Regions from separate parts of the Aestuariirhabdus haliotis genome, predicted to be linked through region 2. Evidence: predicted binding sites of a transcription regulator. Region 2 holds the regulator's gene; each other region holds the start of a gene.
The links. The regulator sigma-54, encoded in region 2, starts transcription at its own class of promoters, with help from an activator protein. The targets are predictions, from matches to a motif close to TGGCACNNNNNTTGCTNT.
Positions count from the first base shown of each region.

Region 1: a site for sigma-54 is predicted at 1,584-1,601, ahead of nirB (nitrite reductase large subunit NirB). Genes of this name have one in related genera too.
Region 3: a site for sigma-54 is predicted at 1,962-1,979, ahead of glnK (P-II family nitrogen regulator). Genes of this name have one in related genera too.
Region 4: a site for sigma-54 is predicted at 3,871-3,888, ahead of MIB40_RS03060 (flagellar hook-length control protein FliK). Genes of this name have one in related genera too.

Region 1 covers NZ_JAKSDZ010000019.1:450-6,356, forward strand. Annotated here, with positions in the region: gene MIB40_RS11800 (hypothetical protein) at 1-260, opposite strand, end outside; gene MIB40_RS11805 (hypothetical protein) at 390-683, opposite strand; gene nirB (nitrite reductase large subunit NirB) at 1,668-4,214, shown strand; gene nirD (nitrite reductase small subunit NirD) at 4,252-4,575, shown strand; gene MIB40_RS11820 (NAD(P)/FAD-dependent oxidoreductase) at 4,589-5,907, shown strand, end outside.
Region 2 covers NZ_JAKSDZ010000008.1:17,946-23,852, forward strand. Annotated here, with positions in the region: gene pmbA (metalloprotease PmbA) at 175-1,533, shown strand; gene MIB40_RS07790 (HPr family phosphocarrier protein) at 1,566-1,835, opposite strand; gene rapZ (RNase adapter RapZ) at 1,850-2,713, opposite strand; gene ptsN (PTS IIA-like nitrogen regulatory protein PtsN) at 2,815-3,270, opposite strand; gene hpf (ribosome hibernation-promoting factor, HPF/YfiA family) at 3,279-3,566, opposite strand; gene MIB40_RS07810 (RNA polymerase factor sigma-54) at 3,691-5,220, opposite strand; gene lptB (LPS export ABC transporter ATP-binding protein) at 5,340-5,907, opposite strand, start outside.
Region 3 covers NZ_JAKSDZ010000064.1:7,915-13,821, reverse strand. Annotated here, with positions in the region: gene MIB40_RS18355 (CaiB/BaiF CoA transferase family protein) at 1-1,162, opposite strand, end outside; gene MIB40_RS18350 (accessory factor UbiK family protein) at 1,383-1,652, opposite strand; gene glnK (P-II family nitrogen regulator) at 2,166-2,504, shown strand; gene MIB40_RS18340 (ammonium transporter) at 2,582-3,814, shown strand; gene MIB40_RS18335 (hypothetical protein) at 4,382-4,636, shown strand; gene MIB40_RS18330 (MAPEG family protein) at 4,693-5,118, shown strand; gene MIB40_RS18325 (GGDEF domain-containing protein) at 5,126-5,907, opposite strand, start outside.
Region 4 covers NZ_JAKSDZ010000002.1:253,231-259,137, reverse strand. Annotated here, with positions in the region: gene fliG (flagellar motor switch protein FliG) at 1-739, shown strand, start outside; gene MIB40_RS03075 (flagellar assembly protein FliH) at 769-1,839, shown strand; gene fliI (flagellar protein export ATPase FliI) at 1,863-3,167, shown strand; gene fliJ (flagellar export protein FliJ) at 3,235-3,681, shown strand; gene MIB40_RS03060 (flagellar hook-length control protein FliK) at 3,923-5,119, shown strand; gene MIB40_RS03055 (flagellar basal body-associated FliL family protein) at 5,390-5,907, shown strand, end outside.

The sequences.
Region 1 (5,907 bases), on a different contig from region 2:
GCCCTAAAAGCATTTGTGCGAAACTCAGGATCAATATCACTAATTAACGATGATAGATCGTTAATACCTTGCTCTAAACCTTTGGCTAGTTCAGATTTCGGAACGGGAAGCTCGTCATCAATCACCCAGCGACTAATTTGATCAATGGACTTCGAGAAACCTTCAAGAATTGGAGCCAACTCTTTGCTACCTACCTCAGAAAGAGCTGCAACTAACTTTTGACATATTTCATAATTAACATCGAATTTAGTTTTTCGCATACTCTCCGAAAATCCTTTTTTTATGCATAACGCCGCTATAAACAGCCGTAATGTAGGTGATTGTTTTGCGCTAGCGTAGCGGCCAGCGCGAAATCAAGCACCGGAATGGAGGTCTGCTTGATAGCTTGGTTATGTGTTTTGACTTTCATAACGCTCCCACTCTTGCTTGTACTCTAAACTTTCATCTTTGAGATTGGGATATTCACGCCAGTAACCTTCCCCTTTGATCTCAAGCATTGCCCAATGCCACGCATCATCATGAAATACGAGCCAACGGTACTCGTCACTTTCCGGTTTGTACGAAAACAACCTCTTAGAAGCTGATTCAATTTCATCTTGGGAGTACACACCAATATTCAATAAGCACCACTCAAACATATGACGCTGTTGTTTCAGTTGGCTTAAGTACTCTTCTTCTTTCATTCGTGTTTACACATAACAGCTAATTATAAGGAAGAACGTCCCCTTTTCTCTTGAGGGATCAATTCTTGTTAATTCGGTTCGAAATTTATTTATCTAGTAAAACACCAATAAAATCAACGTTTTAAAAGCCCGCAAGAAATTCACCTCACAGAAAACAAATCCTTCCCACACGCTCTGAGTGTTAAATCCTAATCTCCATATACTATCTAGCAGCCCTTAAAAATCAATTACTTAGCAGCCAGTTTCCAGTGTACAGGCGACGTTCTTCCACTGTACACGGAAAAAGCGAATTCACGAGATGAAAACGCCGTAGCCAAAATGAATAACCTGCGACCTCACACCTATCGTTCACAGTATCCGACTAGCACCACACCAATTCCCCTCTAAACCGACAAACTATCCATCCATGATTCAAAGATGTTTAGGACATACGAATGTCGCTTAGGCCATGGACGGCTGATAACGACCCAGGCTTACCGTGGGGCGAAGCCCATTGTCAGGCCCGAACCCTGGAGGGAAAGTTTGTGCAGCCGAAGGCCGGCTTTGTGAGGGGAGCGGTGACGAACAGGGATGTTCTAATGCAGCGAAGACCATGGACGGTCGAGAGCTGCCTTTGCTTCGTTTGTTTGTCACGCACAAAGAAATGAAGGCACCCGTCGGGGTGCCTCCCGACAACCCCCGTGTGTTAACAGGACGAACAAATCCCCCCGCACCCATATCGCGCATCCACTCCTAACCCACAAGCACCAGAGTGGCGCACCATTTGAATACGCCCTGCCCCCAACCCTGCACCAGCACAGAGCCTGATGCCCAAAGACTGGGCCCACAAAACGCGTAAAGAACCCAGAACGAATAGAATAAAACCATAAAAATCATATAGTTAAACCAAAAAAGCGAGATTGGTACGCTTTCTGCTTTAAGCCTGTCAAACCCGAATCTGCACGATGGGGCAGTATTCGAACCTGAAACCGGCAGGGGCACATTATGAGCAGCACATCAAAACAACGGATCATCGTGATTGGCAATGGCATGGTAGGACATCAATTTATTGAGTCCCTGCTGGCCAGCGAACAGGCGGATCAATTCAGCATCACCACGTTCAGCGAAGAACCACGTCCCGCTTACGATCGTGTCCACCTGAGTGAATACTTTGCCAACCGCAGCGCCGACCCGCTGGCCATGGCCACCGAGGCCCAGTACCTTGAGTCGGGCGTCGAGATTTTGCTTGGCGATAAAGTGGTCAGCATCGATCGCCAGCAGCGCCAGGTGAGCTCCGCCAACGGCAAAACCCTGAGCTACGACAAACTGGTTCTGGCCACGGGTTCCTACCCTTTTGTGCCGCCCATCGAAGGCAATGACCGCAAGGACTGTTTTGTCTATCGCACCATTGAGGATCTGGAAGCCATTACCGCCAGCGCCGAAGCCGGCGCCAAAGTCGGTACCGTTATCGGCGGCGGCCTGCTGGGACTGGAAGCGGCCAAGGCCCTGACCGACCTGGGGATGGAAGCCCATGTGGTGGAGTTTGCGCCCCGCCTGATGGCGGTGCAGCTGGACGATGGCGGCGGCGCCCTGCTGAAGCAAAAAATTGAAGACCTGGGCGTGGGTGTGCATCTGTCCAAAGCCACCAGCGCAATCGTCGACGGCGAACGCTGCCAGCATCGCATGAGCTTTGCCGATGGCGAATCGCTGGAAACCGATATGGTGGTGTTCTCCGCCGGTATTCGACCCCAGGACGAACTGGCCCGCAGCAGCGATCTGGAGATTGGCGAGCGCGGCGGTATTGTCATTAACAATCAGTGCCAGACCTCGGACCCGGATATCTACGCCATTGGTGAGTGCGCGCTGTGGAATCAGCGCATCTTTGGCCTGGTGGCACCCGGCTATCAGATGGCAAAGGTGGCGGTTTCTCACATTATTGGCGGCGATGCGACATTCACCGGCGCCGATATGAGCACCAAACTGAAGCTGATGGGGGTCGACGTGGCCAGCATTGGTGATGCTCAGGGCCTGACCCCGGGCGCGCGTATTTATAACTGGTTTGACGAACCGGATCAGGTGTACAAGAAGATTGTCGTCAGTGAAGACAAGCGTCACCTGTTGGGGGCGGTCCTGGTAGGCGATGCCGAAGAGTACGGCACCCTGTTGCAATACATGCTCAACGATATTGCCCTGCCCGAATACCCCGAATCCCTGATTCTGCCCAACCGGGGCGACGACGGCCAAACCGGACTGGGGGTGGGCGCTTTGCCGGAAACCGCGCAGATCTGTTCCTGCCACGATGTCTCCAAGGGAGATATTCGAGCCGCGATTGATGGCGGTTGCTGCTCGGTTGGCGACGTCAAGGGCGAGACCAAGGCGGGCACCGGCTGCGGAGGTTGTGCCCAGTTATTGACCTCGCTGGTCAATCACGAATTGGAAGAGCGCGGCGTTTCCGTCAACCGCGATCTGTGTGAACACTTCCCCTATACCCGCCAGGAGCTGTATCACCTGGTGCGGGTGGGCCGCATCGAAACCTTCGCTGAATTGATTGACCAGCATGGCCAGGGCCATGGCTGCGAGATCTGCAAGCCGGCCGTTGCCAATATTCTGGCCAGCTGCTGGAACGACTATGTGCTTAAGCGCGATCATATTGGCCTGCAGGATACCAACGATATCTACCTGGGTAATATGCAAAAAGATGGCACCTACTCCATTGTGCCACGCATTGCCGGGGGCGAGATCACGCCGGAAAAATTGATTGTGATTGGTGAAGTGGCCAAACAGTATGGTCTCTACACCAAAATTACCGGCGGCCAGCGCATCGACCTGTTTGGCGCCCAGCTGCACGAGTTACCCGACATCTGGCGCGTACTGGTCGATGCCGGATTTGAAACCGGGCACGCCTACGGCAAGTCGGTGCGTACCGTGAAATCCTGTGTCGGCAGCAGCTGGTGCCGCTTCGGCGTCGATGACAGTGTGGGCCTGGCGATCGAAATCGAGGATCGTTACAAAGGTTTGCGTGCGCCGCACAAACTCAAGTTTGCGGTGTCCGGTTGTACTCGCGAATGCGCCGAAGCCCAAAGCAAGGATATCGGCGTTATCGCTACGGAAAATGGCTGGAACCTTTACGTCTGCGGTAACGGTGGCATGAAACCCCGCCATGCCGATCTGTTCGCTACCGATCTGGATCACGACACCCTGATCAAAACCATCGACCGCATCCTGATGTTCTACATTCGCACTGCCGATCGCCTGCAGCGGACCTCGGTCTGGATGGAAAACCTGGAAGGGGGTCTCGACTATTTACGCGACGTCATTCTGGAAGACAGTCTGGGTCTGGCAGAAGACCTGGAAGCCGAGATGGCTTTGAACATCGAAAATTACCAGTGCGAATGGGCCACCACCCTGGACGATGAACAAAAGCTGAAGCGCTTCAGCCACTTTATCAATAACGACGAGACCGACAGCAACCTGGTCTTTGTCGAAGAGCGCCAGCAGCGACGCCCCGCCAGCGACGAAGAGCGCAGTCAGCTGATTGCCAAAGCAAGTTAATCTCACTTTTATCGGACATTAGTCGACAGGAAGCATTATGAACTGGAAAACGATCTGCGAACTCGAAGATATCGATCCCAACACCGGTGTCTGTGCGCTGGTTAACGGCCAACAGGTTGCCGTCTTTCGACTGGCGGAACAAGATCAACTGTTTGCGATTGGCAACTACGATCCTGCGGGTAAAGCCAATGTACTGTCGCGGGGTTTGATCGCACAGCTCAACGGTATTACCAGCGTGGCCTCGCCCCTGTACAAACACCATTTTTGCCTGAGCAGCGGTATTTGCCAGGAGGACACGAACCTCAAGGTCCCGACCTATGAGGTTCGCGTGCAAGGCTCCGCGGTAGAAGTCGCGGCTTGATGAGTGTTGCCTGATGAGCACTGACGCCGCCCCGCCCAACACCCCAAACCTTGCTGACGAGGACAAACCTCGACTGCTGATTATTGGCAACGGCATGGCGGCCACGCGCATGCTCGATGAATTACTGGCGCTGGCTCCCGATCGCTATCGCATTACCATTATTGGTCGTGAGCCCGGCCCCAGTTACAACCGCATCATGCTATCACCACTGCTCGCCGGCGAAACCACCTTCGACGACATCACCCTGCACGATCAGCAATGGTATCGCGAACAAGGCATTAGCCTGCTGACTGGCGCCGACTATAGCGTTACCCGGATTGATCGCACTCGCTGCACGGTGCACTGCCAGAACGGCGCCTGCCTGGCCTACGACCGACTGCTGATTGCTACCGGCTCGTTACCCAGCATTCCGCCCATCAAAGGGCTTGGGGCGCGAGAGAAAATGCCGCGCGGCGTGCTGGGCTTTCGCGACCTGAATGACGTTGATGCCATGCGCAAAACCGCCATGAAGGGTGGCGAAGCCGTGGTGATTGGCGGCGGTCTGTTAGGTTTGGAAGCGGCCCATGGGCTCAATCAATTGGGTATGCAGGTGACCGTTGTTCACCGCAGCGAGCACCTACTCAACCGCCAACTCGATTCGGAGGCCGCGGCACTGTTACGAGAAGAACTGGAATCCCGAGGCATTCGATTTGCCCTGGGGCGTACCAGCAAACGGGTGCATACCAACCAGACGTTCGAACGCCCATCGGTCAGCGAACTAGAGCTCGATAACGGACAGCGCTTGCCGGCCCAGCTGTTGATTCTGACCACGGGTATCACACCCAATATAGCGTTGGCACAGGCGGCCGGCCTGCAATGCAAGCGTGGCATATTGGTCAACGATTGCTTGCAAACCTTTGATCCAAAAATTTATGCCATTGGGGAATGTGTGGAGCACCGGGGAACCACTTTTGGTCTGGTAGAACCGCTCTACGAACAGGCACGCACTTGCGCCAACCACCTCGCGGCCTTTGGCACCAGTCAGTACCGTTTTCGAGCGCCGCCGACCCGCCTGAAAGTGTCCGGCGTACAGCTGTTTTCCATGGGAGATTTCTCCTCGACCGCCGCCGCAACAACCTCCTCTGCCAGGGAAGTTCTGGTCTATCGAGACCCCGCCGGGGCCGAATACCGCAAGCTGGTACTGGAAAACCATCGCCTTATTGGCGCCGTGCTGTACGGCGATGTCAGCGAAGGCCCCTGGTTTTTTGAACTGTTGAATTCAGGCACTGATCTTCGTTCCCTGCGCGATCATCTGATGTTCGGCAAGGCCTGTTGCGAGAACATCCTGAAAGT
Region 2 (5,907 bases):
GCCATTGAGAGAATTGATTACCCATTGTAAACCGATACCTCATCAATGTCTGTGTATGGTCTGTGTAAGCGAGCACTGTTTATCCTAATTTCCGGGCAAACTCCCTTAGGGCTTGTTCGCGGGCCTGCTGCGGGTAGAATGGATCGATAGCCTCTTTGATAGCGATCTTTCATTATGACCCCAACCCCGGTTAATACCCCTTTGGACCTGCGCCAGGAGCAGCATCGACTGCAACAATTGGTGCAAGATATTCTTAAGGAGGCTCGCAAGCAGGGTGCCAGTGGCGCGGAAGTCGGGGTAAGCCTGGATAGCGGTTTGACCACGAATGTGCGTATGGGTGAAGTCGATACGGTTGAGTTTAATCGAGACCAGGGGTTTGGCATCACGCTTTATTATGGACAGCGCAAGGGTTCAGCCAGTACGTCGGACAGCAGCCAGCAGGCGATCGTGGATACGGTAACGGCGGCCAGCAATATCGCTCGCTACACCTCCGAGGACCCGTATGCCGGTCTGGCTGATGCCGATATGATGGCGTCGGAACTGCCTGATCTCGATCTGTTTTATCCCTGGGACGTCGAGGTGGATCAGGCGGTTGAGATTGCTACTCGCTGCGAGCAGTCCGGATTGGAGGTTTCAGACCAGATTACTAATTCCGAGGGGGCCAGCCTGTCCAGCCATCAGAGTTGCCGGGTCTATGGTAACAGTCATGGTTTTATGGGTGGCTATCTGGCGTCGAGACAAAGCCTTAGCTGTGTGTTGATTGCCGGTGAACGCGATCGCATGCAGCGAGACTACTGGTATAGCCTGGCGCGCAAGCAGGAGAATCTGGAAGACCCTGAAGCCATTGGTCGACGTGCGGCTGACAGAACGCTTCGACGCCTGGACCCGCGAAAGCCTAAGACGGAACAGGTGCCGGTGCTGTTTGCCGCCGAAATCGCCGGAGGGTTGCTGTCGCATCTGTTGGGTGCGATCAGTGGTTCCAGTTTGTATCGACAGGCCAGTTTCCTGCTGGGGCATCTGGATAAGCCCCTGTTTCCCGAGTTTGTGCGTATCTACGAGGAGCCTCTGTTGCGCGGAGGTATGGCAAGTGCCTCATTCGATAACGATGGTCTGGCGACCTATGCCAAGGACTTTGTTCGTGATGGCGTTCTGTGCAGCTACCTGCTTGGCGTCTACTCGGCGCGTAAGCTCGGTATGACATCGACCGCCAATGCCGGTGGGGCACATAACCTGCGTATCAGTGACAGTGGTCTGGGGGCCGGTGAGCTCTTGCAGAAAATGGATCGAGGGCTACTGGTCACTGAGCTTATGGGGCAAGGGGTGAATCTGGTCACGGGTGATTATTCAAGAGGTGCCAGTGGTTTCTGGGTCGAGAATGGCATCATCCAGTATCCCGTGTCTGAAATTACCATCGCTGGTAATTTGAAAGATATGTTCGCCAATCTGGTTGCGGTTGGAAACGACGTTGATCGGCGGGGTAATGTACAGTCAGGCTCAATTTTGCTGGAAGGTATGACGGTTGGTGGGGATTAGTCCGTTATGTGATCCTGATAGGAGCAGGAGGGCTATTCGCCCTCCCCGAAGAAGTCGTTAACCAGTTCGGTAATGGCTTCCAGAGCCCGCTCTTCGTCGTCACCGTCAATCCGCAGAATAAGTTCGGTGCCCTGGCTCGCCGCCAGTAGCATCACTGACATAATACTCTTGCCGTCAACCATCTTGCCGTCGTGGCCTACCTCGATGGCGCTGCCATAAGCGGAAGCGGTGGTAACAAACTTGGAGGCGGCCCGTGCATGCAGACCGAGTTTATTGATAATAGTTATCCTGGTGTCGATCATGTTGGTTCACATTGTTATTTTTGTGTGGTGTGAAGCTCGCGGTGACGAACCTGAACATTCTTGATTTTGTCGCTAAAGCTGTTGGCCAGCTGCTCACTGAGATATACCGAGCGATGGTGTCCGCCGGTACAACCGATGGCAACCGTCAGATAGCTTCGGTTGCCTGCCTCGAAAGCGGGCAGCCAGCGATCGACAAAGTCACCTATATCGGACAGCATTCCCTGTACTTCAGGTTGATCGGCCAAAAAGGTCTGTACGGGTTCTTCCAACCCGCTAAACCCCCTGAGATGAGGAACCCAATAGGGGTTGGGTAAGCAGCGTACATCAAATACGTAATCGGCATCAATTGGGATGCCGCGTTTGAAGCCGAAGGACTGAAACAGCAACGCCAGGCTATCGTTGTTACGTTGGGCTACGCGCGTGCGAATCAGGTCACGCAGTTCGTGAAGCGACAGGGAGCTGGTATCCAGAGTCAGTTTGGCTTCGTCTTTGAGCGGAGCCAAGAGTTCACTTTCGGCCAGTATTGCTTCTTCTAATGAACATTGATCGTTGGAGAGTGGGTGCCGGCGGCGGGTTTCACTGAATCGCTTCAAGAGGGTCGCGGGTTCGGCATCCAGGTAGATGACCTCACAGTTAACACCGCTTTCGCTCAGTTGGCTGAGGATTTCCGGGAAACGTTTGAGGTCGGCATGCATATTACGAGCATCGATACTCACCGCCGCATTACGCAGTTCTGCTTCCCCTGAGATTTCTGCGGCCAGAGAGCCCAGAAGTCCAGCCGGCATATTATCGACGCAGTAAAAACCCTGGTCTTCCAGTACGTGTAACGCACTACTTTTTCCTGAGCCTGATCGTCCACTGATTATGACTAGTCGCATGCCACTTTTTCCACTGAGTACAGGCAGCGAGCCACCTGTCCATTGACTGAATTAGTGGAAGTATATCAGCTGGTAAGTGACAGGTCTGTGACCTGAGGGATTCAGTCAATCGGCGCGATAGCGATGGTGTAGAGTTCGCTGCCATCTTTTGCGTGGCGAAGATTGTTACGATAGCTGGCATTGTCCAGCCGTCCCGCCAGTTCTTGCAGGATAGCCAAATGTTCGTTGGTAGCTTCGTTGGGTACCACAAGGGCGAAAATAAGATCCACCGGATTGCCATCCATAGCATCAAAATCGATGCCATCGGAGAGTTTTAATAGGGCTCCCATGGGTGCGGTGCAGGATTCGAGTCGGCAGTGGGGTATGGCGATACCCTTGCCAAAACCGGTGCTGCCGAGTCGTTCACGCTCGATCAAGCCATTAAAAAGATTATCCGCCGAGATTTCCGGAGCGCCCTGGGCAATGGTTTCCGCCAGGGTTTCGAGTACGCGTTTTTTGCTGCCGCCTTCCGCAGCACAAAGGCTGCGGTCGGGGCTTAGGAGGGTTGTCAGGTTCATGGAGAATATTAACGAGAGAGGTTCTTTTCCTTGTGTTTCATCAGCTGACGATCCAGTTTGTCGGCCAGCATGTCGATGGCGGCATACATATCGTCATGGACAGCAGTGGCGTGGATGTCAGCACCGCGAACATGGAGGTTGGCCTCTGCTTTTTGCCCTTCTTTTTCTATGCTCAGGGTGACGTTGACGCTGGTGATGGTGTCGAAATGTCTTTCCAGACGGTCAACCTTGGTTGCTACATACTCACGCAAAGCTTCTGTTACATCGACATGATGTCCACTGATGTTGATTTGCATGCGTCTCTCTCCTAGATGGGTTTTTCGTGATACTGAACCGACACCATGTCGTGCTCAGCTGTGTGCCTCTGTTTCGATCATATCCGAGACTCGATATTTCTATGTTGCTATTAATCAATATAACCTATACCAGACGTTTTCTTTCGTTTGATGGAGGAATGGACAGGGATTCTCGATACTTGGCGATGGTGCGGCGGGCTACCTGAATTCCTTGCTCGGCAAGCAGACCGGCTATTTTACTATCGCTCAATGGTTTTTTTGGGTTCTCGGCGGCAACCAGTTTCTTGATAATCGCACGAATGGCGGTGGAGGAGCATTCCCCACCACTGGCCGTGCTGACATGGCTGGAGAAGAAATACTTCAGCTCAAAGATGCCCCTTGGGGTGTGCATGTATTTTTGCGTTGTGACCCGGGATATGGTCGATTCATGCATGCTGACGGCTTCCGCAATATCATGCAGAACCAACGGTTTCATGGCTTCTTCGCCATAATCCAGAAAGCCGCGTTGGTGTTCGACAATCTGGGTGGCGACTTTCATCAGGGTCTCATTGCGACTTTGCAGGCTTTTAAGGAACCAGCGGGCTTCCTGCAGGTGGTTTTTCAAGTAGGTGTTGTCGGCGCTGTTATCGGCTCGCTTGACGAGGGAGGCGTAGCCCGAGTTAATCCGTACACGGGGCATGGCATCCGAGTTGAGTTCAACAATCCAGCGCTCGTTGACCTTTCTGACCGTTACATCGGGAATGACATATTCGGGCTCGCTGCTTTCGATACTGGCTCCAGGCTTGGGGTTCAGGGTCTGGATCAGCTCGATTGCCGCTTTGAGTTCGGGTTCTTTGAGGCGTGCTTTGCGCATCAGTTGAGCATAGTCATGGTTGCCCAAAAGGTGGATATGTTTTTCAACCACCAGAGCGGCCGGTTTCAGGTGGGGAGTGTCGCTCGGAAGTTGGGCCAGCTGGATCAGCAGACATTCGCTCAGGGAGCGCGAAGCGACCCCTACAGGATCGAACTGCTGTATCCGGCGAAGTACGGCTTCGATCTCATCAAGCTCAATCTCCAGATCGGCATCGATGCTGTCGAGCAGCTCCTCGCAGCTGCAGCCAAGGTAACCATCCTCTTCAAGAGCGTCGATGATAGTGATCGCAATGGCACGATCGGTATCGCTCATTGGAGTCAGGTTAAGCTGCCATTCGAGATGGGATTGCAGTGAATCCACCGTGCTGGCACGCGCCGCTGGATTGTAGTCATCGTTGTCCGATGGGGCTGAAGAAGCAGGTAAGCTCGATTGATAGACATCGTCCCAGGCAGAATCTACTGGCAGATCATTGGGGATGTTGTCCTGCCAGTCGTCGGAAAGAACCTCGTTCTCGTTATTGGCGCTCTCGCTGCTCTGTTGTTCCTGCTGGCGTTGCTCACCTTCATTGAGAGCGGTTGATTCGGCTTTAATATCGAATTCCGTACCGTCACGGGCTTCATCTTGCTTTGAGCTGGGTTCTTCCAGGCCGTCTTCGGCCTCGAGCATAGGGTTAGATTCGAGGGCTTGCTGAATCTCCTGTTGAAGATCCAGGGTAGAGAGCTGCAGAAGTTTTATGGCTTGTTGCAGCTGAGGCGTCATCGTCAGCTGCTGGCCCATTTTCAGGACTAGGGATGGTTTCATAGATAATACAATGTCCGGTCCATATACTGCCTACTCCTCGCATGGGTTACCCCGGTAGCCTCTTGCACCGGCAAAAATCTTGCATGGCGTCTATTATAGAGCCGAAGTACTCCGAATGCCTATATTCGAAACTGGTGTCCGAGATAAACGTCTTTCACCTTTTGGTTACTCAGAATGGCTTGGGCATCGCCCTCTGCAATGATTTTGCCTTCGCTGACAATGTAGGCGAGCTCGCAGATATCGAGGGTTTCGCGCACGTTATGGTCGGTAATCAGAACCCCGATACCTTTGTCACGTAAATGACGGACGACATCCTTGATGTCATTGACAGAGATAGGATCTACCCCGGCAAAGGGTTCGTCGAGCAAAATAAAAGCGGGTTCAGTCGCCAGTGCCCGAGCAATTTCGACCCGGCGTCGTTCACCACCGGACAGACTGATGCCTTTGCTATCTCGAAGGTGAGAGATATGAAACTCGTTGAGCAACTCCTCCAGTTTGGCCAGGCGTTGCTTGCGATTGAGGTCCTTGCGGGTTTCTAAGATCGACAGAATATTTTCGGTGACAGTCAGCTTGCGGAAGATTGAGGCTTCCTGAGTCAGGTAACCTATGCCTTTGCGGGCCCGACCGTGCATGGGCAGACGCGTGATATCTTCGCCGTCCATCAGGATTTGGCCGTTGTCCGACTGA
Region 3 (5,907 bases), on a different contig from region 2:
CCAATAGCTCTTCGAGAATCTCCTGGCTATGCTCCCCGCGCAGGGGCGGTGCCTGATGATAATTGATGGGGGTTTCAGAAAACTTCACCGGATTGGCAATGGAAGGGCTGTTACCGGCCTCGGTATGAGGCAGTTCAACCTGCATCTGACGATGTTGAACCTGGGGGTCGGCAAAGACCTGTTCCAAGGTATTGATCGGGCCGCAGGGTACGCCTTGCCGGGATAAGTTTTCCAGCCACCAGTCACTGTTGTGCTGGCGCATCAAGTATTCGATGTCAGGCAGTAATTGATGCCGGTTCTCGACGCGAGAACGATTACTGGCAAAGCGGGGATCCCGGGCTAATTCGGGTTGTCCGGCCAGCGTACAGAATTTGGCAAACTGGGCATCGTTACCTACGGCCAGAATGATATGGCCATCGGCGGTAGCGAAGGCCTGGTAGGGCACGATATTCGGGTGAGCATTGCCCAGCCGTTCGGGGCTCTTGCCGCTGGCCAGATAATTCATGCCCTGGTTGGCCAGAGTGGCGACCTGAACATCGAGCAGTGCCAGGTCAATCTGTTGTCCCTGCCCCGTTTTCATACGATGAATCAGCGCCGCCTGAATGGCGTTACAAGCATAGAGGCCGGTCATGATATCGGCCTGGGCAACTCCAACTTTCATGGGTTGCCCCTGTGGATCTCCGGTTATGCTCATCAGGCCCCCCATGGCCTGGATCATAAAGTCGTAGCCGGCGCGGCTTTTATAAGGGCCGGTTTGGCCAAAGCCGGTGATGGAACAGTAGATAAGAGAGGGGTTAGTTGATCGCAGGGCGTCGTAGTCGAGGCCGTACTTTGCCAGCCCGCCGACCTTGTAGTTTTCTACCAGCACATCGCATTGTTTGGCCAGCTTGTGGATCAGCTGCTGACCCTCGGGTTGGGTAATGTCGATGCTGATGGAGCGCTTGCCGCGATTGGCGGCGTGGAAATAGGCCGCGTCTTCGGTATCTTCCCCGGCTGCGTTCTTTATATAGGGCGGACCCCAGCCCCGGGTGTCGTCACCGTTGCCCGGGCGCTCAACCTTGATCACCTCAGCGCCGAAATCGGCCAGCATCTGGGTCGCCCAGGGGCCGGCAAGGATACGGCTCAGGTCGAGTATCCGAATGCCTTCCAGTGCGCCGCTCATAACAAGGTCCCGCTGGACAGCGACAAATGACGCTTCGCTGGGTTGAGGGGCCATTTAGTTCGGGGGTAAGCGCAGCGCATTAGACTCTCCATCGAAGGCGGTATCAAACCGCTAGGGCAAGAGTCCTACTCTATGGTTTGCCGGGTGGAAAATACAAGCCTGGCTGGGCGTAAATGGGGAGCAGCTGAGCAGGTTTCATAACATGGACGAAACCAGGGGCTTACTCACCTTTAGGGTCGTCTTTCTTTTCCAGGTCATCAACGAGTTGTTGATAGCGTTTTTCCAGCGCTTCCAGACGTTCCCGGGTTCGCGCCAGAACGGCGGCCTGAGTATCGAATTCGTCACGGCTTACCAGATTCAGTTTGCCGAAGGCGTTCTGCAGTAAAAGCTGAAGCTTTTGTTCGGCGTCCTGATGAAACTGGGACTTGTCCCCGCTGAGAATCTGGGCGGCCTGGCGACTCAGGCCGGCAATAAACAGTTTATCAATCATAGCTAGGCAAAATCTGTTGGTTCTGGAAGAGGCGCCATTCTAGCACAGGCGTTGCTGGCAATGGATTGGTCCAACGGCCAGCTGGCCCGAAATGGCCTTGATAAGCCTGGGGTTTCACCGCGGAATGCACCATGGCTGTCCATTAAATGGGCGCTTATGGTGCCTGCTGCACGATACAGGGAAGGTTTGCCCCCTATTGGTGCGCCACTAGGGGGCGTCGACCAATAATGGTGCCTGACAAGCCTGGGGGGGCTCGAAGAAATCGTGTAACTAATGTTAACTAATTGAAAATAAAGAAAATAATGGTTTTGGCACAGCCAATGCAAAGAGCAGGTATCGCGTAATTGTTCAGGCGTACCTTTGCGGAACAGTTGCTACGAGGATGCATGGTCTTAGCCATCAGCGTTTTACCCAAGCGTAAATGGCTAAGGTCAGCCCGGTCAGGAAGACCAGAGAATAAGAGCGGGACGCAGCGCCAACGGCCGGGCCCGAAAACAAACCAGGAGATTCTACATGAAGTTAGTGTCAGCAATAGTCAAACCCTTCAAGCTCGATGATGTGCGTGAAGCCCTCTCCGAGATTGGTGTTCAGGGTATCACCGTCTCTGAAGTGAAAGGCTTCGGGCGTCAGAAAGGCCACACCGAACTCTATCGCGGTGCCGAATATGTGGTGGATTTTCTGCCCAAGGTCAAGCTGGAAATTGCCATCGCCGACGAGTTGCTCGATCAGGTGATTGAAGCGGTAACCAAGGCGGCCCATACCGGCAAAATTGGTGACGGCAAGATCTTTGTGACTTCCGTTGAGCAGGTGATCCGGATTCGTACCGGTGAGACCGGCACCGACGCCGTTTAAACACCTACCGAATTTAACGACTCAATTTTTAGAGGGGAACTGTTGTGGAAAACAACCTTTATCATCTCCAGTATGCGATGGATACTTTTTACTTCCTGGTGTGCGGCGCACTGGTCATGTGGATGGCCGCCGGCTTTGCCATGCTGGAAGCCGGTCTGGTCCGTTCCAAGAACACGACTGAAATTTTGACCAAGAACATCGCCCTGTTTGCGATCTCTTGCGTGATGTACATGGTTTGCGGTTACGCCATTATGTACGGTGGCGCGCCGCTGCTGTCTGGCATCGAAAATGTCGATGTGGATGGCGTGATGGGCGAATTCGCCGAGCGTGAAGACGGCTTCGTGGGCGGTTCTATTTACGCTGGCGCGTCTGACTTCTTCTTCCAGGTGGTGTTCGTAGCGACCGCCATGTCGATCGTGTCCGGTGCGGTTGCCGAGCGTATGAAACTGTGGTCTTTCCTGCTGTTCGCCGTGGTTATGACCGGTTTCATCTACCCAATGGAAGGCTACTGGACCTGGGGCGGTGGCGATGTCTTTGGCATGTACAACCTGGGTGACCTTGGTTTCTCTGACTTCGCCGGTTCCGGTATCGTGCACATGGCCGGTGCTGCCGCTGCTTTGGCTGGTGTCCTGTTGCTGGGCGCTCGTAAAGGCAAGTACGGTGCTAATGGCCAGGTTAACGCCATTCCCGGTGCCAACCTGCCACTGGCGACCCTGGGTACCTTTATCCTGTGGATGGGCTGGTTCGGCTTCAACGGTGGTTCTGTCCTGAAGCTGGGCGATGTTGCCAGCTCTGCATCGGTTGCCATGGTCTTCCTGAACACCAACGCCGCGGCGGCTGGTGGTGTGGTTGCCGCACTGATCACTGCGCGTCTGCTGTTCGGTAAGGCGGATCTGACCATGGCGCTGAACGGTGCTCTGGCGGGTCTGGTAGCTATTACGGCTGAGCCTTCTACTCCAAGCGCTTTCCAGGCGACCCTGATCGGTGCGATCGGTGGTGTGCTGGTGGTCTTCTCTATCCTGTCTCTGGACAAGTTGAAGATTGATGATCCTGTCGGTGCGATCTCTGTTCACGGTGTAGTGGGTCTATTCGGTCTGCTGGTTGTGCCTGCGACCAATACCGGTGCCAGCTACAGCGGTCAGCTGATCGGCGCCCTGACTATCTTCGTGTGGGTCTTCGGAGCCAGCCTGGTTGTCTGGGCGATCCTCAAGGCTGTAACTGGAATCCGGGTTACCGAAGAGGAAGAGTACGAGGGTGTTGACCTTGCCGAGTGCGGTATGGAAGCCTACCCCGAGTTTACGAACAAGTAATAGTATCAATAAGTAAAAACAAAGCAGTAAACGAATGGGCGCCTCCAGGCGCCCTTTTTTATGTACAGGATGTACGGTATGCCGCGAGAGCCAGGGATGGCGGTAGCGGCCTATGTTGGAGGATGTACGGTATGCCGCGAGAGCCAGGGATGGCGGTAGCGGCCTATGTTGGAGGATGTACGGTATGCCGCGAGAGCCAGGGATGGTGGTAGCGTTAAAGGATGTGAAGTATGTCCGATAAAATGATCAGGTATCACCTGCCAAAGATCGGCAATGAACTGTTCTAAACAGCAGGCTTAGGTTTATAAAAAATTTGGTGTCACATCCCGTACTGAGTTGCTAGCGTTTTTGAGCAAAGCCATCGGCTAATGGGGCAAAGTTCGATCGAGCCGGGTCGTCAATTTTTGCACGACAGTTCAGTCCGGGTGGTCCCTGTTCACAATTATGGATTAAAACGCCGGGTCTGAGGATGCAGTTAACAGATTGCAGAATCTAATCTCGACACACAGGTGTCCAGTCAGTAAAACGAGCGCATTTCAAGGGCAGTAAACTGTTTAAGGGTGCTCAATGACAACCGACCTTCAAGATAAAACCTCCATAAAAAAGTCGATTCTGATGATTCAGCTTTTGACCTTGCCGGCGACAATCGCACTGGGTCTGGGGTTGTATGGTGTGGTAGCGGTACAGGGTGATGCTTTTCATCCGGTACTTAACAACAGAGAGTTTTGCTACTTCCTGATCGTTATCAGTGTACTTATTGATGTTATTGCTGTTATAAAATTAATCCCGCTCTTCAAAGCTCAAAAAGGACTTGCTCGTTAACACACTTCCTGGTGGGGGAAGCTAGATAGCAATCCAGTTAATAAGAAGGAAGATAAATGCAAGCCTTTCAGCCGATACTGCTGCCGGTTGTTACCCTGATTGCCTGGACTCTGGTGATGTGGGTCTGGATGTACGCCACCCGTCTACCCGCCATGCATAAAGCCGGCATGACACCGGATTCCCATGCGCCTCGAGGTGCACAAATGGCGCAGCTACCGCCACCGGTGCAATGGAAAGCGGATAACTACACTCACCTTATGGAGCAGCCGACCATTTTTTATGCGTTGGCGCTGGTATTGGCATTGATCGAACAGGGTTCGGGTGCCAATCTGGTGTTGGCCTGGAGTTACGTTGTTCTGCGCGTAGTTCATAGCCTGGTGCAAGCTCTGGTCAATAAAATTGAGGTGCGCTTTGGGCTGTTTGTGCTGTCGACTTTAGCGTTGTTTGGGTTGGCCGTGAATGCACTGTTAGTGCTGTTATAGCGTTGCCTTATGGCGTTGAATTAAACAACCCATGCTCCAGTTGCTCTTTCAGTGATAATCGCTCACAACGATTACGGCCGTTGAACTTGGCCTTATAGAGTGCCAGGTCGGCACATTTGATCAGGTCTTTCAGGGTGATTTTCTGAGTTGGCGTGACCGTCGCAATACCGATGCTGACGGTAATACGATCCACTCCGCCCACATCCCCTCGAGACAGATTGGCATCATAAACAGTCTCAATAAGCCGTTCTGCCAGCAAATCGGCGGTATCGTCGCTGGTTTGGGGAAAGATAATTACGAACTCTTCACCGCCATAGCGTGCAGCCAGATCACCGGGTCGTTTGGCCTGTTCATCCACTAATTGAGCAATACTTGTCAGGGTTTCGTCACCGGCCTGATGGCCGTAGTGATCGTTGTATTTTTTAAAATGATCAACATCGATAAACAACAAGGAGAGGGCCGAGCTGCTGCGATTACAGCGACTCCATTCCTGCTCGAGGACCCGATCAAAGTGACCTCGGTTGGCGATACCCGTCAACTTGTCCTGACGCGATAGGGCTTCCATCATTCGAGCTAGGCTATCGGCTCGATTTTTCTCAATCCGTATGATCTGGTGTTGTAAGTAGTTTCGACGCCGCTGGCGCTCACTCAGCATGTTCAGTATTAAGCCCATGGCATTAATACCGATAAAACTATGACTGAGCATAAAGTAATCGGCAGGGTAAGGCGCAAATAACTGCACCACCGGAATAGTTGCCGCGGCGGCAAGATTAATGAGTAATGCGGTAC
Region 4 (5,907 bases), on a different contig from region 2:
AGACAAAGCCAGTGGTTTGATTGATCGTATCTTACTCGGTGGCAACACTACCGGACTGGATACGCTCAAATGGATGGAAGCTCGAGCCGTTGCCGACGTGATTCGTTACGAGCACCCCCAAATACAGGCGATTGTTGTTGCTTATCTGGATTCGGATCAGGCGGCAGAAATTCTCAGCTACTTTGACCCTAAGGTTCGCCTCGATATTGTTTTGCGTGTTGCCGGATTGTCGACCGTTCAGCCAGCCGCCTTGCAGGAACTGAACGATATTCTTGAACGCCAGTTTTCTGGCCGCAGCGGTTCGCAAACCACGACTATGGGCGGCGTTAAAGTGGCCGCCGATATTATGAACTTCGTTGAGAGTTCTATTGAAGGCCAACTGATGGACTCTATTAAAGAGGTCGACGAAGACCTTTGTACCCAGATAGAAGACCTGATGTTTGTCTTCGATAATTTGGGGGATGTTGATGATCGTGGCATTCAGGCGCTGTTGCGCGAAGTCTCTTCCGATGTCTTGATCCTGGCGCTCAAAGGTGCGGATGAGAAGGTTAAGGATAAGATATTCAAGAATATGTCCAAGCGTGCTTCCGAGTTGTTAATGGATGACCTGGAAGCGAAAGGACCGGTGCGCCTGAGTGAAGTGGAAACGGCGCAAAAAGAGATTCTCACCATTGCCAGGCGTATGGCTGAGTCTGGTGAAATCGTACTGGGTGGCAAAGGCGGCGAGGAGATGCTGTAAAGATCCGCTACGGCGAGGAATAATTAATCATGACAGCGAAAACAAACCCTTTCGGTTCACTGATTCCCGCTGAAAAAATGGCAGGCGTGAAAACCGTTGTCTTGCCCGCATTTCAGGCCTCGTCCCATGTGGTGGAGCGCGAGGGAGTAGAAGAAGATCGCGCGGGGTTTCGTCGTAAGCCGAAAGCTCAAAAACATCCTGACATGGCCGTAACCCCGGAACAGCCTGCTCAGACCCAGGCGCAACAGTTGAAAGTTGCTCGTGAAGAGGCTTATGTGGAAGGCTTTGCCGAAGGCAAACAGGCGGGTTATGACGAAGGCTTTTCCCTGGGCAAGCGAGATGGTGAAAAGCAGGGTGAGAGTATTGGCATTGAAAGGGCTGAAAGGGAAGCCAGTCAACGATTTGACGCCCAGCTGAAACGCCAGGGCGATATGATTGCTGAACTGAGCCGGCAACTGGTTCATCCTATTATCGATCAGGATGAAGCCATTACCCGGGCGTTGGCAGAATTGTCATTATCCATTGCGAAAGAGGTCATCGGTCGTGAGTTGATGCTGGATTCTTCACAAATAGAGAATCTGTGCCGCGAGGCGATTAAGCAGTTGCCTCTGGATACCGATACGATTCGCGTACACATCAATCCTCATGATCAAGCGGTTGTGCAAAAACTGTGCGATGAGCTTCAGGGGGATTGGCAAATTCTCCCCGACGCCAGCCTCTCGCCAGGTGGCTGTCGCATCGAGACCAATGACAGTTTGATCGATATTTCGATCGAGAAGAAGGTTGAAATGATAGCCCAGCAGGTTGCCGAGCAGCATCTGCATACCCATGGGCAGATAGCCCAGCAGCAACAACAAAGCCTGGCCGAGGTTGAGCAGCACATTGAACTGTCTCAAGCTGAGCTGGATGAGGAACTTGCCTCCGAGCCTCAAACTCAACCGGTGGAATCTCAAGATAGCATGACAGCATCAACAGAGGATGCACTTTCTGATGAGGTGGTTGCCAGTAAATCCGGGGCATCGAATGTTGAGGTTGATAAAACGGGTTCAGAGGCGCTTGTACCGCCTTCCTCGTCACCGCCTGATGAGAATTCGCAGTGAAACGGGTTCAGTTTTCCGACCGCATGGCGGCTTATCAGAACAGCCTTACGCCCGTCTCTGATCCTGTCGTAGCTGGGCGTCTTACCCGCATGGTCGGGCTTACTCTTGAAGCGGTGGGTTGCAAGGTTTCCACCGGTAAACGCTGTCTGATTGAGACCCACGAGGGCGGCTATATTGAAGCCGTTGTGATGGGGTTCGATGACAAGCGTGTTTTTCTTATGCCACTTGAATCGGCGCCTGGAATTCAACCCGGAGCGCGCGTGATACCCCAGGAAAGTGAGAGTCTGGTGCCGGTAGGTATGGGTATGTTGGGGCGGGTCATTAATGGCTTGGGCAAGCCATTGGATGGCAAGGGTGCTCTGGATGCCGATGATTATGTGCCGCTTACGGGGGAGTCTATCAACCCGCTTAGCCGACAGCCTATCTCCGATACTCTGGATGTGGGAATACGCTCTATCAACTCATTGCTGTCGGTGGGGCGTGGGCAGCGGCTTGGTTTGTTTGCGGGCAGTGGGGTTGGTAAGAGTGTGCTGTTGGGTATGATGACCCGCTTCACCAGTGCCGATGTTACGGTTGTTGGCCTGATTGGAGAAAGGGGTCGAGAAGTTAAAGAGTTTATCGAAGAAACTCTCGGCTCTGAGGGCTTGGCCCGTTCAGTAGTGGTGGCATCACCGGCAGATGATTCACCAATGATGCGATTGCGTGGGGCCATGTTATGTACCCGGATCGCAGAATATTACCGTGACCAGGGCAAGAGCGTGTTGTTGCTTATGGATTCCCTGACCCGATACGCACAGGCTCAGCGTGAAATTGCCCTTGCGGTGGGAGAGCCCCCGGCTACCAAGGGATACCCCCCCTCTGTGTTTGCCAAATTACCGCAATTGGTTGAGCGCGCGGGTAACGGTGCCAGCGGCAGTGGCTCCATAACCGCGTTTTATACGGTATTGGCAGAGGGTGATGATCAACAGGACCCTATAGCTGATGCTTCCAGAGCCATACTGGACGGACATATTGTCTTGTCTCGACGGCTTGCGGAGGCAGGGCATTATCCAGCGATCGATATAGAAGCATCCATCAGCCGGGCTATGCCTCAAATCGTTTCTGATGAGCACCTCTCTCTGGCCCAAACCTTCAAGCATATCTACTCTTTGTATGAGAAGAATCGAGATTTGATTGCCATTGGGGCTTACAACGCCGGCAGTGATCCCATGATCGATGATGCCATAGCTCGTAACCCGGTTATGCGCAGTTTCCTGCAACAAGGCTTACGGGAAAACCTGGGTTTTGAGGATAGCCTGTCGGGATTACGTACGGTTATGGGTGACTAATGGATCTGGCCGCTCAAAGGATAGCCTTGTCTACGAGGAATGCTGAGCTGTGGAGGTGCTGTAGAGTATGAAACGATCGACTCGCATGGACACGGTGTTGCAGGTGACCGCTGCCGATGAAGAAAAAGCCGCCCAGCTTTTTAAGCAAATGAACGCTCGCTTGCACGAGGAACAGCAGAAGCTGGAACAGTTGCAGTCCTACCAGCAGGAATACCATCGACAGGTTCGGGAAAAGCAGGTCTCAAGCGTGCAGCAGCTGCAGCAGATGTCGCAATTTATCGGCAAGCTCAGTGAAGCAATTAATGAACAACAAGCTCAAATAGAAAGGGTGAATGCCCATATGCAGCAGCTTCGTCAGCACTGGATCTCTGCTCGGGGAAGAACCATGAGTATTACCCAGTTGCGCGAGAACTATCTGACTGAAGAGCGGCGCTGGGAGGAACAGCGCGAACAGAAAGAGATTGATGAGTTGGTCACGACCCGCAGTGCCCGAGGCCATAACATCAAGCGCTGAGGCTTTTATTCAGAGCGTCTTTGACGGATAGAAAGCTTGGCAGGAGCCTAACCCGACTTGATCAAAACACGTCCGGGCAGAGCGAACCCAATCGAAGTGCGATTCAAATTGCTTTACCGTCACTTTCATTTGGATCAAGTTATCCCTTTTCCTCCCTACACTATTCAGAAATGTACCGTATACAAGTTTTGGCCCACTTATTGCTATTTTGAACGTGTAACCCGACAGTGAGTACTATGTTATGCAAAACGGAACCGCACTTTTATCGTTCACGGCAACAAGACCAACCACCGATCAGACGACCGCCTCCGGGGTGATGCCCGGTTCTGGAGAAGCGCAGCCGGTTACTTTTACACCCTCGCAACTAGCTGATTTAAAAGAGAATCTTCAGGATATGTTGCCGCCAGAAGTTCTCGCGCAACTGTTCCCCGAAGGTCTTGATAACCTGAGTGATGAGCAATTTTCAGAGCTGTTGGCCCAGTTGCCGCCCTTTGTCCAGCAAGCACTACAGGCATTGCAAAGCGGCAAGGCCTTGCCGGAGGCTGAACAGCCTTTGCCGTCGGTTGGTTCGACGGATGAGAACACTGAAACGGCAGCCGCTCCGTTGGCAGCTCCGGTATCGGGGACCTACCAGGCTATCAATTCAGCCGCTGACGACGCTGAAGATAAATCGTTAGTTAGCTGGGTTCAAACATTGAGGCCCCTGTCTGGGCAGCAAGAGAAAGCGGATATAAAGTCTCGGACCGATCCACTGGCTCCCTTGGCGACGATCACCGAAACGGGTTTGCCTGATAGTCGTTCATCAGGAGAACTGGGCGCTTTACTACAGCGAAACTCATCTGAAGGCAAAGCTTTGCAGAATCCGGTATTAGCACCGATTGAAGGTCTGTCGTCGGGTGCGGATACACAGGTGCAAACCAACGTCGTTCCTATGGCTAACGGCTACGCTATTCAGACTCGTGAAGTTCAACCCGGCGGTCAGCAGCATTTGGTGACCGAAATAACCCAGCCTGTGGGGACCGCACGTTGGGGTGAAGCGGTGGTGGATAAAGTGATGTGGTTGAGCAGCCAAAACGTGCAGTCTGCCCAGATTCGTCTGGACCCTCCCGAATTGGGACCGCTGGAGGTTAAAATTAACATCAATAGTGAGCAGGCTAGCGTCGTATTTACCAGTCAGCATGGGCAAGTAAGGGATGCGCTCGAACAGCAGTTGTTGAGGCTTCGCGAAATGTTTGATCAGCAGGGGTTACAATTGGTTAATGTCGATGTATCCCAGCAAAATCTGGCTCAGCAGCAATCGACTGGGGATAGTGGGGATGCCGATTCGGGGCCTGGAGGTTCTATGACCGGGAGCTCGGAGGATGATAATGCCAATGAGGAGGCTGTTAATATGGCTGCAGGGGCCCAGAGTCTTGGCTTGGTTGATTATTACGCTTAACCCTGTGAGGGGGTAAAGCGATCAGGGCGGGTTTGGGAGCTCCGAACCCGCCCTATCTGTTTTCTGGCGTGCTTTGCTGGCAACTCCGCCACCTTCAAATTAGACTCCTATCAAGCATAAAGTGGTTCCAGGATAGCTCCGAGTTATCCAGAGGTGCCCGGCATGCAACACGAGTTGATTTTTTAATGAATCAGCAGATTTTAGTTTCGCTATGTTGGCTTGGCTTTTGCAGTAATGAGCGATATGGCGGTCTTATGACGGATAATTGACATGGCAGATGATGATCAGGCCGGTGAACAGGAAAATGGTGCAGAACAGGCATCGGGCAGTAAAAAGAAGCTCATTATATTTATTGTGCTGGCGTTATTGCTACTGGGTGGTGTTGGGGGAGGTACGACCTATTTCCTCTTGATGGGTGAGGATAAAGCTGCCGTGACTGAGACTGATGAGACTCAGGAAAGTGAAACAAGTAGTACGAAAGAAGCCTTTTATTTTGAATTAGAGGAACCCTTTATTGTCGATTTTAATGTGGGTGGTCGGCAGCGATACTTGCAGTTATATATCACTATCATGGCGCGCGAGCAGGAACCATTGAAAGTGCTGGAAACTCACTTGCCTCTAATCAGAAACAATTTGAATCTGGTTATTGGTCAGCAGGATTTTGACGCCCTGGCTTCCAATGAGGGTAAGCAAAAGCTTAAAGACGAGGCTTTGGCCTCTGTGAAGCAGATTATGGCAATGGAAACCGGCAGTGAATCTGTCGAAGCCATACTATTTACTAATTTTGT